DNA from 3 places in the Serratia plymuthica genome. Region 1 is predicted to be linked to each of the others. Evidence: predicted binding sites of a transcription regulator. Region 1 holds the regulator's gene; each other region holds the start of a gene.
The links. Region 1 encodes Fur, which represses iron uptake genes when iron is present. Its sites were predicted from a motif close to ATAATAATGAGAACNACTATCAA; they were not measured.
Positions count from the first base shown of each region.

Region 2: the regulator Fur is predicted to act here: its motif matches at 3,460-3,482, upstream of exbB (tol-pal system-associated acyl-CoA thioesterase).
Region 3: the regulator Fur is predicted to act here: its motif matches at 2,172-2,194, upstream of fes (enterochelin esterase).

Region 1 is NZ_CP068771.1:1,027,069-1,032,117, reverse strand. Features, by position in the region: gene seqA (replication initiation negative regulator SeqA) at 1-100, opposite strand, end outside; gene ybfF (esterase) at 385-1,158, shown strand; gene ybfE (LexA regulated protein) at 1,415-1,702, shown strand; gene fldA (flavodoxin FldA) at 1,932-2,471, shown strand; gene fur (ferric iron uptake transcriptional regulator) at 2,794-3,240, shown strand; gene JK621_RS04845 (glycosyltransferase) at 3,447-5,049, opposite strand, start outside.
Region 2 is NZ_CP068771.1:4,188,482-4,193,530, forward strand. Features, by position in the region: gene JK621_RS19565 (zinc-dependent alcohol dehydrogenase family protein) at 1-57, opposite strand, end outside; gene JK621_RS19570 (LysR family transcriptional regulator) at 166-1,092, shown strand; gene JK621_RS19575 (DedA family protein) at 1,089-1,748, opposite strand; gene metC (cystathionine beta-lyase) at 1,904-3,100, opposite strand; gene exbB (tol-pal system-associated acyl-CoA thioesterase) at 3,556-4,524, shown strand; gene exbD (TonB system transport protein ExbD) at 4,528-4,950, shown strand.
Region 3 is NZ_CP068771.1:4,998,863-5,003,911, forward strand. Features, by position in the region: gene JK621_RS23205 (TonB-dependent siderophore receptor) at 1-1,969, opposite strand, end outside; gene fes (enterochelin esterase) at 2,279-3,652, shown strand; gene JK621_RS23215 (MbtH family protein) at 3,627-3,833, shown strand; gene JK621_RS23220 (enterobactin synthase subunit F) at 3,866-5,049, shown strand, end outside.

The sequences.
Region 1 (5,049 bases):
TCAACATACGGCGTAAAATATCGGACGCGCTCTCACCAATATGTTGCGTGTGGCTGGCAATATAGCGGTAAAGCTCTTCGTCGACTTCAATAGTTTTCATCTTTATCCAGTACTGTTTTTTTCTACTTAGAACCTGAAGCCAGATCCTGCATTCAAGCCATGGGATTATAAGGTTAAAAGCGCTAGAGCGAACACAACTATGTGTCTGCGGGCGGAAAATGCAGACTAATACCTATAGTCGGCGCTGCCAAGCCCGAACCTCGAAAAATCCGCGATATACCCTATGGATTTCAAGTTGCCGCTAACCAGGCTGCTGCCTGAAAGGCGACGGGTATATTCGTCGTGTGTTTTAATCATGATACCCTAATCTGAATCTCTCTCAGTATGAACTTCGCCATGAAATTACATTATCAACTGCTGGCCACCGAGTCCGCCGCCCTGCCGGTCGTGCTGATCCACGGGCTGTTCGGCAATCTGGACAACCTTGGCGTGCTGGCGCGCGATCTGAATCAACGGCACAGCGTGATTAAAGTCGATCTGCGCAACCACGGCCTTTCGCCGCGTTCTGCGGTAATGACCTATCCCGAGATGGCGCAGGACCTGCTGGCGCTGTTCGATGAGTTGCAGTTGGAGAAAGCGATTGTGATCGGCCACTCCATGGGCGGCAAAGCGGCGATGGCGCTGACGGCGATCGCCCCGGAACGGGTCGAAAAACTGATCGTTATCGACGTGGCGCCGGTGGATTACCGCACTCGTCGCCACGACGAGATTTTCGCCGCCTTAACAGCGGTGAGCGCGGCCGGCATCACTCAACGCCAGCAGGCGGCGGAATTGATGCGCAGCTACCTGCAAGAAGAAGGCGTGATCCAGTTTCTGCTGAAGTCCTTTCATCAGGGCGAGTGGCGCTTTAATCTGCCGGTGCTGATCGACCAATACGAAAACGTCACCGGCTGGCAGGAGGTTCCCGCATGGCCGCACCCGACGTTGTTTATCCGCGGCGGCCTGTCCCCCTACGTTCAGGACAGCTATCGTGAAGATATCGCGCGCCAGTTCCCGCAGGCGCGCGCGCACGTGGTTGCCGGCACGGGCCACTGGGTGCACGCGGAAAAACCGGAGGCGGTACTGCGTGCCATCCACCGTTTTCTCGGCGAAGCCTGAATAAAAACCGCCCACTGGCGAAAAAACGCGCTAAAGATAACGGCTTAGCGCGTTTTCGGTTCAGTTAAACATTGTCGTTGCTCTATCTGCTGGGGTAATATGGCGCGCTATAATTTTGCCGCCCTGCTCTGCGTGTTCAGTAACGTCAGGCCGGGGGTGAATTTGGGTTAGGGTTTATTGACCCGAAGTGTGTTAACCGAACCGTCCGGAAGCGTATACGCTTTTTGATGCAAACTCCCTTGCAGTACCGCTACCTATGGCAAAAGAACAAACGGATCGCACGACGCTGGATCTGTTCGCAGATGAACGCCGTCCGGGGCGCCCGAAAACCAACCCGCTATCCCGAGATGAACAGCTTAGAATCAATAAGCGTAATCAGCTTCGACGCGATAAAGTCCGTGGCTTACGGCGCGTGGAACTGAAAATCAACGCGGATGCGGTGGACGCCCTGAACAAACTGGCGGAACAGCGTAATATCAGCCGCAGCGAGCTTATTGAGCAAATGCTGCTGGCACAACTGGCGGATGAACAGCCGGAACATTGATCTTTGCAGCCGCACATGCGGCACGGTGTTATGGATGACACCGATCAACACCGTTTTATTCCTCCCGGCATCGCATAAACGCGATAAAACCCCGGGGTAAATCTCTGGCATGATACGCACTTACCGGTAAGAGGCAGATTCTTGCCATGTCATCATTTTAATCGGTGTTATCGCGTTCAACGCTAACATCGTGCAATGCAATTAATTGAATTTAAAGGTTATACGCGATATGGCTAATGTAGGCATTTTCTTTGGCAGCGACACTGGCAATACCGAAAACATTGCCAAGATGATCCAGAAAATTCTTCAGCAGCAGTTTGGCAAAGAGGTGTCGGAAATCCGCGACATCGCCAAAAGCAGCAAAGAGGATCTGGAAGCTTTCGACATTCTGCTGTTGGGTATTCCTACCTGGTACTACGGCGAAGCCCAGTGCGATTGGGATGATTTCTTCCCGACGCTGGAAGAAATTGATTTCAACGGCAAGCTGGTTGCGCTGTTCGGTTGTGGCGATCAGGAAGACTACGCGGAATATTTCTGTGATGCGATGGGCACCATCCGCGACATCATTGAGCCACACGGCGCCGCGATTGTCGGCCACTGGCCGACCAAGGGTTACCACTTCGAAGCATCGAAAGGTCTGGCGGACGACAATTTCTTCATCGGCCTGGCGATTGACGAAGATCGTCAACCGGAATTGACCAACGAACGCGTCGCAGCCTGGGTGAAGCAGATCAGCGAAGAACTGAGCCTGGCCGATATCGTCGGCTAACCCTCAAAGGTTGAACAAAAGCCCTGCAAAGTGCATAGTGTTGCCAGCAGGGCCGTTCATCGGCAGCACGGATTTCTGCAATAGAAGCTACATGTTTGTAACTTCCCACATCGTCAAGGTAGACTGAGATATCGGTTTATCCCATCCATCAAGACGTTGCGTGTGTAACATGCAATTGTGCCATGATATCTTTGTTAACAACCGGCGGTTTCCATTTAGGGCAACCGGTTCTATAATGACACGCAATTAACTCTTTGTGCCGACCGATGCCACAGGCAAAAATGCCTCAACTTGATTAGCATAGTAACAGGACTGAATCCGCATGACTGACAACAACACCGCATTGAAGAAGGCCGGCCTAAAAGTCACGCTTCCGCGACTCAAAATCCTGGAAGTACTGCAAAATCCGGAATGCCATCACGTCAGTGCGGAAGATTTGTACAAAAAACTGATCGACATGGGCGAAGAAATTGGCCTGGCGACGGTTTACCGCGTACTGAACCAGTTTGATGATGCCGGCATTGTAACCCGTCATAATTTCGAAGGCGGCAAGTCCGTGTTCGAATTGACCCAACAGCATCACCACGATCACCTGATTTGCCTGGACTGCGGCAAAGTGATCGAATTCAGCGATGAGTCTATCGAAGTGCGTCAGCGTGATATCGCCAAGCAGCATGGTATCAAGCTCACCAACCACAGCCTGTACCTGTATGGTCACTGTGAAATCGGTGATTGCCGCGAAGACGACACCTTGCACGACAAAAAATAATGCCCTCAACCGGCATTGAGAACCGCCTTAACGGCGGTTTTTTTATGCCTCCAGGCAGGGATAAAAAAATCCCCGGACAGGCCCGGGGAAAATCACATCCGAAAGACAACAATTGCAGCGGCACTTCTCCGCGGTACTTCTCTCACTACCCACTGACACTCACTTCACCGTCAACTCACCCGCCGACACGCGGATGGGTAAACTCGTCACAATGCATATTCAAGCAACAGCAGCCGATCGAAGAAAATCGGCCAGGCATCGTCGAAAACGCCGCGAACGCGGAACCCTTGCTTCAAGTAGATTTGGCAGGCATCGCTGCTTTGCCATACGCACAGCACGATATGTTTCGCCCGGCGCTGCTGCGCGCGCTGCTTAATCAGAGCAAACAACGGGTTAAAATAGCCCTGCCCGCGAAACCGGCTCTCGATGGCCAGGCTGCAGATAAAGTAATCGTCCTCCGTGCACTGCGTTCGCACAAAACCGTCGTAGGCCTCATCCAGCGGCTTTATTTCATCGCGATATAGATAGCTCGCCTCAACGCCATATAACTCGTCGAGACTCGCCGCAGTGAAAAATCCGACAAACGCCCCGCACCGATCGTAAGCCAGGGTAATCAGGTCCAGATAGGGGTCGATATTTTGCGCCTGCTGCAGAGAGACCAAACCCATCCCGGCCGGGTTGCCGGCGGAACAATACTCCAGGTAGCTGGTGGCAAAAATCAGCTTCGCCATGCGAGTCTTGTCCGCGTCGTCCGCCTGGCACCCCGGCAGAAAATGCAACCCGCCCTGCGATAGCGGCAATACCGCATCGCCCGCGCCGACGGTTGGCCGCCAGTAATGGCCCTCATCGATCTGCCGTCGGTTATCGGCTATCAAATACTCGCCGAAAAGCCGGTTCACCCGATCCAGCGCGCGATCATGAGACAGCACCGAATAGTAATGGTAGTGATCGATATCGGACCTTATCTGCGCCGGATAGGCCATGCGCGGCACCTCATCGACGGTAAATATTTCCGCATGGCGCGCCAGGTCCATCGGTTGCTCAAGCTGCCAATCCACCTGCTCCAGCCGATCAATGCATTGCCGATAGCTGCGCAGTTCCTCCTCCCCGAGCGGCAACCTCTCATTGGTGATCACATCTTCCAACAGGCGCATGCCGCGGATACCGCAGGTCACCGCCTGCGGAACAGCGTCATAATGAACCCCATGATCCTGGCAAAAACTATCGTGGCTGAGGAAAGTCCTGCCAATGTGGCGGCTCCACAACAGATAAAACGCATCGAACAACTTTCTTTCATAGATGGGGTTTTTATCCGGCACGTCACCGGTTTGCGCCGCATGGATCCGATCCAGGCCCGCCAATATTTTGCACAGCGACCTATCGCCGCTGCGGCCAATGATCATCCCGGTTTCATCAAGAAACAAATTCAACCCGCTGACGTGGCTGACTTCGCCATCGGGCAGGAGCTGAAGGTAATCCGGCACTTCCGGCTTCAGCAGGAAAAACGTCGCCGAACGGTGCGGAAGGGTGTCGATATCCATGTACATTCCGCCCATTTCAATCAGGATCAAAAAGCGAAAGTAATCAGAAAGCGTGGCGTAATAGCGCTTATCATGGAGCACGTGGATAAAACCCAGGTTGCCGCCGACCCTTTTTTGCGCCAGTTCACTCAGCGAATGCACCTGCAACCGGTGGTTGCCGGCATCGAACTCCCCCAGCAGCCCGCCTTTCACTTCCGCCGCAGGGGTAAAATACGCCTCGTTTTTGAGTTGCCGCGCATCCCATACCCAGAGCATCCCGGTCCATTCG
Region 2 (5,049 bases), 2.3 Mb from region 1:
TTGCAGGTGTTCACGCCCCAGGGCGGCCATTGTCCAGCGTTGCATTGTGTCGGTCATGATTCACTCCAAAGTCGGTAATAAGTAGACCTGTCAATATTATCGTTGATTGATATTCGCCAGTGGCGATAAGATTTCCTTTGATTGTTTCCTCAAGAGATACAAACCATGACCGACCAATTGAACGGCATTTCGGTATTCGTCACCGCCGTGGGGGCGGGGAGCTTTGCACTGGCCGCCAGCCGGCTGCATCTCTCGCGCTCGGCGGTGGGGAAGACCATCGCCAGACTGGAGCAGCGGCTTGGCGTGCGCCTGTTCCACCGCACGACCCGCAGCCTGAGCCTGACCGACGACGGGGCGTTGTTCTACGAACGTTGCCTGCGGGCGCTGGAGGAGATCCGCGCGGCGGAAACGCTGCTGGAATCGGGCAAGCGAGAAGTCAGCGGCAAGCTAAGGGTATCGATGCCGGTACTGTTCGGCCGCATGTGCATCGCGCCGCTGCTGACCGAACTGGCGCGCGAACACCCCGGTCTGGAGCTGGAGCTGTCGTTTAACGATCGCGTCGTGGATTTGATTGAGGACGGTTTTGACCTGGCGATCCGCAACGGCGAGTTAGCCAACAGCAGCGGGCTGGTGGCACGGCGGCTCGGTAACCACCGCATGGCGCTTTGCGCCGCGCCGGCTTATTTGCAGCGCCGCGGTGAACCGCAGAGCATCGAACAACTGGCGCAGCACGATGCGGTGGCTTATGTCCGTGCCGGCGTGGTGCGTAACTGGTTGATCCCGGAAGCGGACGGCGTGACGCGGGAGATGATACCGGGCACCCGTTTGCAGATGGATGACCTGCAGGCGATAGCGGATGCGGCCGTCGCCGGGTTCGGCATCGCCTGGCTGCCGTGTTGGCTGGTGCGCGGGCAACTGATTAAAGGTGAACTGGTGCGGATAATGCGAGATCGGCCGGGGCTGTTTTTCGACGCCCATGCGGTGTGGCCGCAGACGCCGCATCTGCCGTTGAAGGTGCGAATGGCGGTGGATCGACTGGCGAGCAAGTTGCCCGCCAATATGGAATTGATTGAGGCGAAGCCTGTCGGTTAGGCCGCGGCGCGCTTTTTGCGCCAGATGACCAGCATGGCGCCCAGCAAGCCCACCAGCAACAGCAGCAGCGGCAGGATCATCAGTCCGGTCATCACCTGGCTTTCGTAACGTTTCACCAGCGGGATCTGGCTGAAAGCGTAACCGAGGCTGACCAGGGCACCGACCCAAACGACCGCACTTAGCCAGTTAAACAGATGAAAACGCGCGCTGTTCAGCCCAGAGATGCCGGCCATGGTCGGCAGCAGGGTGCGAACGAAGCCGAGGAAGCGGCCGATCATCAGGGCCATCAGGCCGTGACGGTTAAACAGATTGTGCGCGCGCTGGTGATACTGGGCGGGCAGTTGCAGCAGCCAGCTTTTCACCAGGCCGGTATGGCCCAACCAGCGGCCCTGCAAATAGCTGAGCCAGCAGCCGAGGCTGGCGGCGAGGGTCAGAATAATCAGCGTGGGTATAAAAGCCATCACGCCTTTGGCGATCAATGCACCGGATAACAGCAGCAGGCTGTCGCCGGGCAGGAAGGAGGCTGGCAGTAATCCATTTTCAAGGAACAGAGTGGTGAAAAGTACGGCATAAACCACCCAAATTACGCTTGGGTCGGCAAGAGCAATGAAGTCCTGCTGCCAAAGCGCATGAACAATCTCTCGTAATACATCCATTTTATGTCCTGTTGCATGCCGGTTTCGCCCGGGGTCACTTTCTCCAGGGGGCGGTGTTGACCTTATCTGACCAATTACCCGGTTAGTGTACTGCTAATAGCTTAAGTACACATTAAACGAAGCAGAATAAAATTGGCAGCGCAACGGGCTATGGATCAGCGTGCGTTGGCGATACGCTCGAAACCTTCGGCGAGGTCGGCGATCAGATCCTGCACGTTCTCCAGGCCGATATGGAGGCGCACCAGCGTGCCGGAGAAATCGACGCCGCCCGCCGGACGGATCGCCTCCAGTTCTTCCGGTTGGTTGGCCAGGATCAGCGACTCGTAACCTCCCCAGGAATAGGCCATGCTGAAATGGCGGAAGTTATCCAGATAGTCGGCCAGTTGCTTGTCGCCAAGTCGTTGTTTCAACACGAAAGAGAACAGGCCGTTGCAGCCGCTGAAATCGCGTCGATAGAATTCATGGCCTTTGCAGCCGGGCAGCGCGGGGTGATTGACCACCTCCACCTCCGGCCGTTGTGCCAGCCAGTTGGCGACTTCGATACTGCTCTGTTCGTGCTGCTTCAGGCGCACGCCCAGCGTGCGCAGGCCGCGGCTAGCCATATAGGCGGTATCGGCGTCCACCATCTGGCCCATCAGGTAAGAATATTCGCGCAGTTGCTCCCAACAGCGTTCGTTGGCTACGGCGGTGCCGAGCATGTAATCGGAGTGGCCGATAATGTATTTGGTGCCGGCCTGGATCGAAATATCGATATCAAAATCCAGCGCCTTGAACAGCACGCCGGCCGCCCAGGTATTGTCGATCATGATCACTGTTTCCGGCGCTACGGCGCGGATGGCCTGCACCATCGCCGGAATATCCTGAATTTCCATGGTGATGGAACCGGGGGATTCAAGAAACACCACGCGGGTATTGGGCTGAATCAGCCCGGCGATGTCGGCGCCGATCAACGGGTCGAAATAGGTGGTCGCCACGTTCATGCGGCTAAGAATGTGGCTGCAAAAATCTTGCGTCGGCTCATAGACCGAACCGGTCATCAGCACGTGGTCGCCGGCGCCGACAAAAGACAAAATGGCATTGGATACCGCCGCCGCGCCGCACGGATAAAGCACGCAGCCCGCGCCGCCTTCCAGCTCGACCATCGCATCCTGAAACGCGAAGTGGGTCAGGGTGCCGCGCCGGCCGTAAAATAGCTCGCCGTGGGCGCGTTGGGCGGTGGCCTGCTTCTTGGCCGCCACTGAGTCAAATACCAGTGAGGAAGCGCGCTGGGTGACGGGATTAACGGAGCCCTGGGTATAGCGCTTGCTGCGCCCGGCGGCGATCAGCGTGGTTTCGATATTTTTCGACGTCATAGGAATGGGCTCACTTTTACTGGCTTTTCACTGGCATTTTGCGATAGCCCTTAGGTTAACATGACATATAATAGCCATCCAGACGTTTTAACTTCCAGATATAGAAACGGCCATAATCCTCTGCCGGAGAGCGTTCTGGCATGGCATCATTCTGCATGACGGCATTTAACCCGCCCGCATGTCGGCAAACGGGCAACCCACAGGCATAAATGCTGTCGGGGCGGGTTTGTTGCATCTCTGTGGGCGAAAAGTAACGAAAAGACCTTTAAAAGGGGAGTAAAGGGCCGAACCGGCGGCGAATGGGTCAAGGCTGCGGCTTCGATGCGGTGGGATCTGAAATATTGCCGATTATTTGGTAAATAATAATGAGAACCACTATCAATCCCTGATTGGTTTGATATGATCGCACGCTGAATTATTCCTCAATTTTGATCGGTAACGGGTGGAGGCACAGCGTGAAAACGGCTGGCAAGCATGTAAATCAACGAGCGTTCGGCCAGGGCCGGGCGCAATGGGGCAAGGCGTTAGGCCGCGGTCTGATCGCTTCGATGGTATTGGTGGTTGGATTGGCCGGCAGCGCACAGGCTGCACCGGCGGCAAACCCCGCCGTGACCGAGAGCGTTGCTCCGGCCGCCGCGCCTGTTGCTGCGCCTGAAAGCCTGACCCCGCTCAACCCGGCGCCGACCCTACAGCCACCGGAAACCCGCGGCATGGATCTGTCCGTTTGGGGCATGTACCAGCACGCGGACATCGTCGTGAAAACGGTGATGATCGGCCTGGTGCTGGCGTCTGTCGTCACCTGGACCATTCTGTTCTCCAAAGGCAGCGAGCTGTTCCGCGCCAAGCGCCGTCTGCGCCGCGAGCAACTGGCGCTGGCCAATGTGCGTACGCTGGATGAAGCCAGCGAACTGGCACAGGGGTTCTCCGAAGAAAGCATCAGCGCGGTGTTGCTGAACGACGCGCAAAACGAGCTGGAACTGTCGGCGGAATCCAACGACAACAACGGCATCAAAGAACGTACCGGTTTCCGTCTTGAGCGCCGCGTAGCGGGCTACAGCCGCAATATGGGCCGTGGCAACGGCTTCCTGGCGACCATTGGCGCTATCTCGCCGTTCGTCGGTCTGTTCGGTACCGTTTGGGGCATCATGAACAGCTTTATCGGCATTGCCCACTCGCAAACCACCAATCTGGCCGTCGTCGCGCCCGGCATTGCGGAAGCGCTGCTGGCGACCGCGTTGGGGCTGGTCGCCGCGATCCCGGCGGTGGTGATTTATAACGTCTTCGCCCGCGTCATCAGCGGCCATCGCGCTCAGGTTGGCGACGTGGCGGCGCAGGTGTTGCTGCTGTTGGGCCGCGATCTGGATCTGGCCGCGACGGCGGAAGCCAAACGCTCACAGCATTCACACCAACTGCGGGTGGGGTGAGTTATGGCGATGCGCTTAAATGAAGATTTGGACGACAGCGGCGAACTGCATGAAATCAACGTGACGCCGTTTATCGACGTCATGCTGGTGCTGTTGATCATCTTTATGGTGGCCGCGCCGCTGGCAACGGTAGATATCCGCGTCGATCTCCCCGCTTCTTCAGCCAAACCGCAGCCGCGCCCGGAAAAACCGGTGTTCCTGTCGGTGAAAGCGGATAAGCAGCTGTACGTGGGTGAGCAAGCGGTCAGCGCCGATCAACTGACGGCGGTGCTGGATCAGCATACTCAGGCGAACAAAGAGACCACCATCTTCTTCCAGGCGGACAAGACCGTGGACTACGAAACGCTGATGAGCGTGATGGATACGTTGCGTAAAGCCGGCTATCTGAAGGTGGGGCTGGTGGGGATGGAAGGGGCCGCCAAATAGCGGGCTGGATATCGCTAACGATGAGAAGGGCGCTGAGGCGCCCTTTTTTATTGTCTGAATTTTGTACAAAGGTTTGATGCACCTTCAACAAATGAAAAT
Region 3 (5,049 bases), 1.5 Mb from region 1:
ATTGCATTGACAGTTCCTGGGTCGCCTGCCAGCTCAGTGTCGAGTTGATAGTGAATTTAGGGATCACCGACAGATAATCGCCGGTGCTCTTGTTCTTGTTCTCGATCATGTAGGTGGCGTTGTTGCTCCAGGAAAGGGTCTCGCTGATCGGTACGTTCAGTGTCCCTTCCAGGCCCTGTACGACCGCTTTCGGCACGTTTTCCCACTGATAAACCGCCGTACCTGTGCTGCTGGTGGCGATTTTGCTGTTGCCCGCCTCGATCTTGTTGCGGTAATCGTTGCGGAAGTAGGTCACCCCGGCCAGCCAGCCTTCATTATGGAACTCCAGCCCGATCTCTTTGTTGACGCTGGTTTCCGCCTTCAGATCGTCGTTGCCGAGCAGATAGCAGCCATTTTTGGTATCGCTGGCCGCACAACCTTGGCCTTTGCTGTACAGCAAATAGTTTTGATTGGTCTGGAACAGCGTCGGCGCTTTGTAGGCGCGGGCGATGCCCATTTTCAGCGTGAAGTTGTCGCCCAATTCTTGCGACAGGTTTAGCGCCGGGCTCCAGTTATTGCCGGCCTCGGAATGGTGATCGTAACGCAGGCCGGGCGTCAGCATGGTGCTGTCGGTCAGCTCGATATTGTCTTCGGCGAACAGCGAGAAGATATTCGCCGACGCGTAAGGGCTACGGGTGCCGGTCTCTGTGCCAGGGATGGTGCCGCCCATCAGCGTTTGGCTGGTCGACGTGCCATCTTTCATGCGCTGCTGGTTCCACTCGGTGCCCAGCGTGGCGGTTTGCGTGACGCCCAATTCAAACGGCACGCTGACTTCGCTGTGCGCCAGAAAATCGTCCAATTTGGTGGTGCCGAAGCCTGCATTTTTGGTGTCGAAAATACCTTCGGTGCCACCTGCCAAACCTTCGTTCAGACGCGTATTACGCGTGCGCTCGAACCGAACGTAATTGTTGGTGCTGACTCCGTTGTCCCAGGCGCCGCGATGGTTGAGGCCGAAAGTTTCGCGGTAGATGCGGTTGGTCTCTTTGCCGTAGTTGCTTTGCACCAGCGCGTTGGTGTTGGTGTTCTGCGTGTCGCCGGCGTACAGGTTGCCCTGGCGGCCATAGGAATATTCAAATTCCAACGACTGCAAGTGAGCGAAGTCCCAGTGCAGCAGGGCGTCGATGTTTTTGTCGACCACGCCTTCACGCCCGGAGGGAATGCTGCTGGCATAAGCGCCTACGCGTTCGGATTTGTGCGATTCGTTAATATCCCAGGCGTCGGCCTGCGTTTTGCTGTAGCCGCCGAACAGGCGGAAGCTCAACTGGTCGCTCAGCGGGCCGGACAGGCTGAAGTCGGTGCGTTTGGTGGAGCCTTCCTGCTTATGCTGCGGCACGTTGAAATAAGTGTTCAGCGAGCCGTGCAGATCTTTGGTGCTCTTTTTGGTGATGATATTGACCACGCCGCCGGCGGCGCCGTTGCCATAGCGTGCGGCGGCCGGGCCGCGCAGCACTTCGATGCGTTCGATCATCTCCGGCGGCACCCAGGCGGTATCGCCGCGGGAGTCACGTTCGCCGCGCCACCCCTGGCGCACCGAGTTGCGACTGCTGGCCGGGATGCCGTCGATCAGAATCAGGGTGTTTTCCGGGCCCATGCCGCGAATGTCGATCTGGCGATTGTTGCCGCGCTGGCCGCTGGTGGAGTTGCCGGTCAGGTTAACGCCGGGCATGGTGCGGATCAGTTCGCTGATATCGCGCGCCGGAGGGCGTTTTTTGATTTCGTCGGCGGTGATGGCGGACACCCCCGGCGCCTGCAGGTTCTGCCTGGCGGCGGTGACGACAATGGTGTCCTCGGCGGTTTCTTTTTGGCTTTTGGCGGCGGTATCGGTTTCTGCGGTGGTATCAGTTTGCTGTGCGGCGTGCGCAAAGGCGGACGCGCCTAACCCTAACCCGATGAGTGTGGCTAAAGAATAACGTGAAAGTTTGCGGTTCATTTGAGTGTTCCTACCTTGCTGCCTTTCCCGGGGCCGAAGACAGGCCTCCGACAGAGAGAAGGGCGGTTGTAGTTTTTGTGATCGCGGAAATAAAAATCCAACAGGCCGAGACGCAACGGCATTGGATTCGGCGCTAAAACGCGGTATCCGTCCCTGTTGAAGAATACCTGCTCTGTTTGCGAGCCTTAACACACTATTGCAAATGCAAATAATTATCAATAGTATTCGGTTTACCGTTTTTTGGGCAGCGCCTCGCGCCGCGATTGTGCCGGCGTTCCTGAAGCTGCCAGCTAAAAGTGAATAGGCGTTTTGAAAACAAAATCCGAGTCAGAAAGCAGCAGATTATTATCGAGCAAGCACGCCGGGCGTCATGGATGGTGGCTGAATATCGCCAAACGCGGTACGCCGCTGGTGGAGCTGCAAGGCGATGGGCGAGGGAAGGTCACATTTTTATGGCGTGATCCTCAGGGATGCGAGCTCACTTCAGCCTATCGACGGGTCTGGATCCACATCAACTGCCTCACCGACCACCATCAGCCCTCGCCACCGCAGAGCTTGCAACGGCTGGAAGGGACCGACGTCTGGTATTGGCAAACCGAGCTGAACGCCGATTGGCGTGGCAGTTACTGCTTTATGCCCTGCATGGACGATCGGCCGCTGACGCTCAGTGATAACGATGCGCACGCCAATATGCATTCGGTCCGTCACTGGTGGCATCAGGTGTTTGCCAGCGCCACCCAGGATCTGCTTAATCCTCATCGTTCCTGGCCCGGAGCCAACGGCAACGTCTTGTCCGGCCTGCATATGCCGGCGGCGCTGCCGCAACCGGCCTGGCAGGATTTCGATCGTTATGCGTCGGCCTGCGGGCGTTGTACCCCGGCTCCCCCCGCCAGGCTGCAACGCCACAGCTGGCACAGCGCGCGATTGGGCAATACCCGTAACGTTTGGGTTTACACCACCGGCGACAGCAGCCCGGCGCAACGGCCGTTGGCCCTGTTGCTGGACGGCCAGTTCTGGTCGAGCAACATGCCGGTCTGGGATCCGCTGATGCAACTGACGCGTGAAGGCAAGCTGCCGGAGGCGGTGTATCTGTTGATCGATGCCATCGATCAAAAACGGCGTGCGCATGAGTTAGCCTGCAATGAAGATTTCTGGTTGGCGGTGCAGGAAGAACTGTTGCCGCAATTGGCTGACTGGGCCCCCCACAGCGGCAACCCTGCCAGCACGCTGGTGTGTGGCCAGAGCTTCGGCGGCCTGTCTTCTTTGTATGCCGGTCTCCACTGGCCGCAGCGCTTTGGCGGCGTGATTGCTCAGTCCGGCTCTTTCTGGTGGCCGCGTCGCGACATGTACCAGCAACCCGCCGTGCCGGCCGATGCCGGTTGGCTGCTGCGCCAGGCCGAACAGGGCGTTGGCCGCCAGGGCGGGTTGAAGGTGTTCATGGAGGCCGGCACCCACGAACAGGTGGCGCGCAGGGTGAATGATCGGATGGCGGAGGCGCTGCGCGATGCCGGCCATCAGGTGCAATACCGGGTGGTGGCAGGCGGGCACGACTCTTTGTGCTGGCGCGGCGGGCTGATCGACGGGCTGCAGGCGTTGTGGGCGGATCAGCCTGCGGCGCCGTTCGCCAGGCTAACTTTCAAAACCCAAGGAGTCCGTGATGGAAACGCTGAATCCGTTCGATGATGAACACCAAATCTGCCTGATTCTGCAAAACGATGAGCAGCAATACAGCCTGTGGCCTGATTTCAGCGCAGTACCGGCGGGGTGGACGCCGGTTTTCGGCCCGGCGGCACGCTCGCTGTGCGTGAACTGGCTGGAACAGCATTGGCAGGATATGCGGCCCGCATCGCTGCGTAAGGCGTGATGGCGCCATTACCGTTAACAGGAGTCAGTCCCTTGTCAGACCCTATTTTATTACCGACCGAAGAGCGGCCTGCCACCGAATTGCCGCTGGTCGCCGCGCAACCTGGCATTTGGGTGGCCGATCAAATATCGCCGTACGCCAATGCCTATGCGGTTTCCCACTATATCGAACTCAGCGGTCCACTGAACGAAGAGCGGCTATTGCAGGCGATTGCGCAGGGGTTGTCCGAAGTCGATACCCTTCAGTTCCGCTTTGAAGAGCGGGATGGGGTGCCGGTACAGTGGCATGACGCCGAACTGGCGATCCTGCCGACAGAATCTCTCGATCTGCGCGACTCTCCCGATGCCCTGGCGGCGGCGCAGGCGGTGATGCAGCTGGATATGTCCGGTGATTTGCGCATCGGCAGCGGCAAGGCACTGTATCGCCATATGTTGATCCGCCTGTCGGACCGGCGTTGGTTCTGGTATCAGCGTTATCATCATATTCTGGTCGATGGCTTCAGTTTTACCGCCATTGCCCGCAGAATCGCCCATATTTACAGCCGCATGCTCAACGATGAACAGCCCGACCCGACGCCGTTTACCTCCTTCAGCGAGGTGGTAGAGGAATATCAGCGCTACCGGCAGTCGGCAACCTGCCGGCGCGATGCCGCTTTTTGGCTAAACAAGGCGCAGCAGTTGCCTGAGCCGGCCACGCTTTGCCCGCAGCCGCTGGCCGGGCAGACGCCAACCACCCGCATCCACCGGTTATCGCAGCTGTGCGATCGTCAAGATTTTACCCGGCTGGTGAACGCCAGCCCGCAGCAGTTCAGCGTGGCGGATATGGCGTTGGCGCTGGTGGCATTGTGGGTGTCTCGCCTGAGCGGCCACGGCAGCTTCAGCGCCGGTTTCATTTTTATGCGCCGCACCGGTTCTGCTGCGCTGTGCGCCAATGGCCCGGTGATCAACGTATTGCCGATCGAAATGCACCTCGATCCCCAGGCCACGCTGTGCGAGACAGCCGGCGGTATCGGCCGCGAGCTGAAAACCGTCCGCCGTCATCAGCGTTACGAGGCGGAACAGATCCAGCGTGATTTGGGGCGGATTGGCGATGCCCAGCCGCTGTACGGCACCGTTTTCAACTTTAAAATGTTCGATTTCCAGTTGGATTTCGGCGGTATCGAAGGCATTACTCACGAGCTGGCCTCGGGGCCGGTGCGGGATCTGGAGATCGCGCT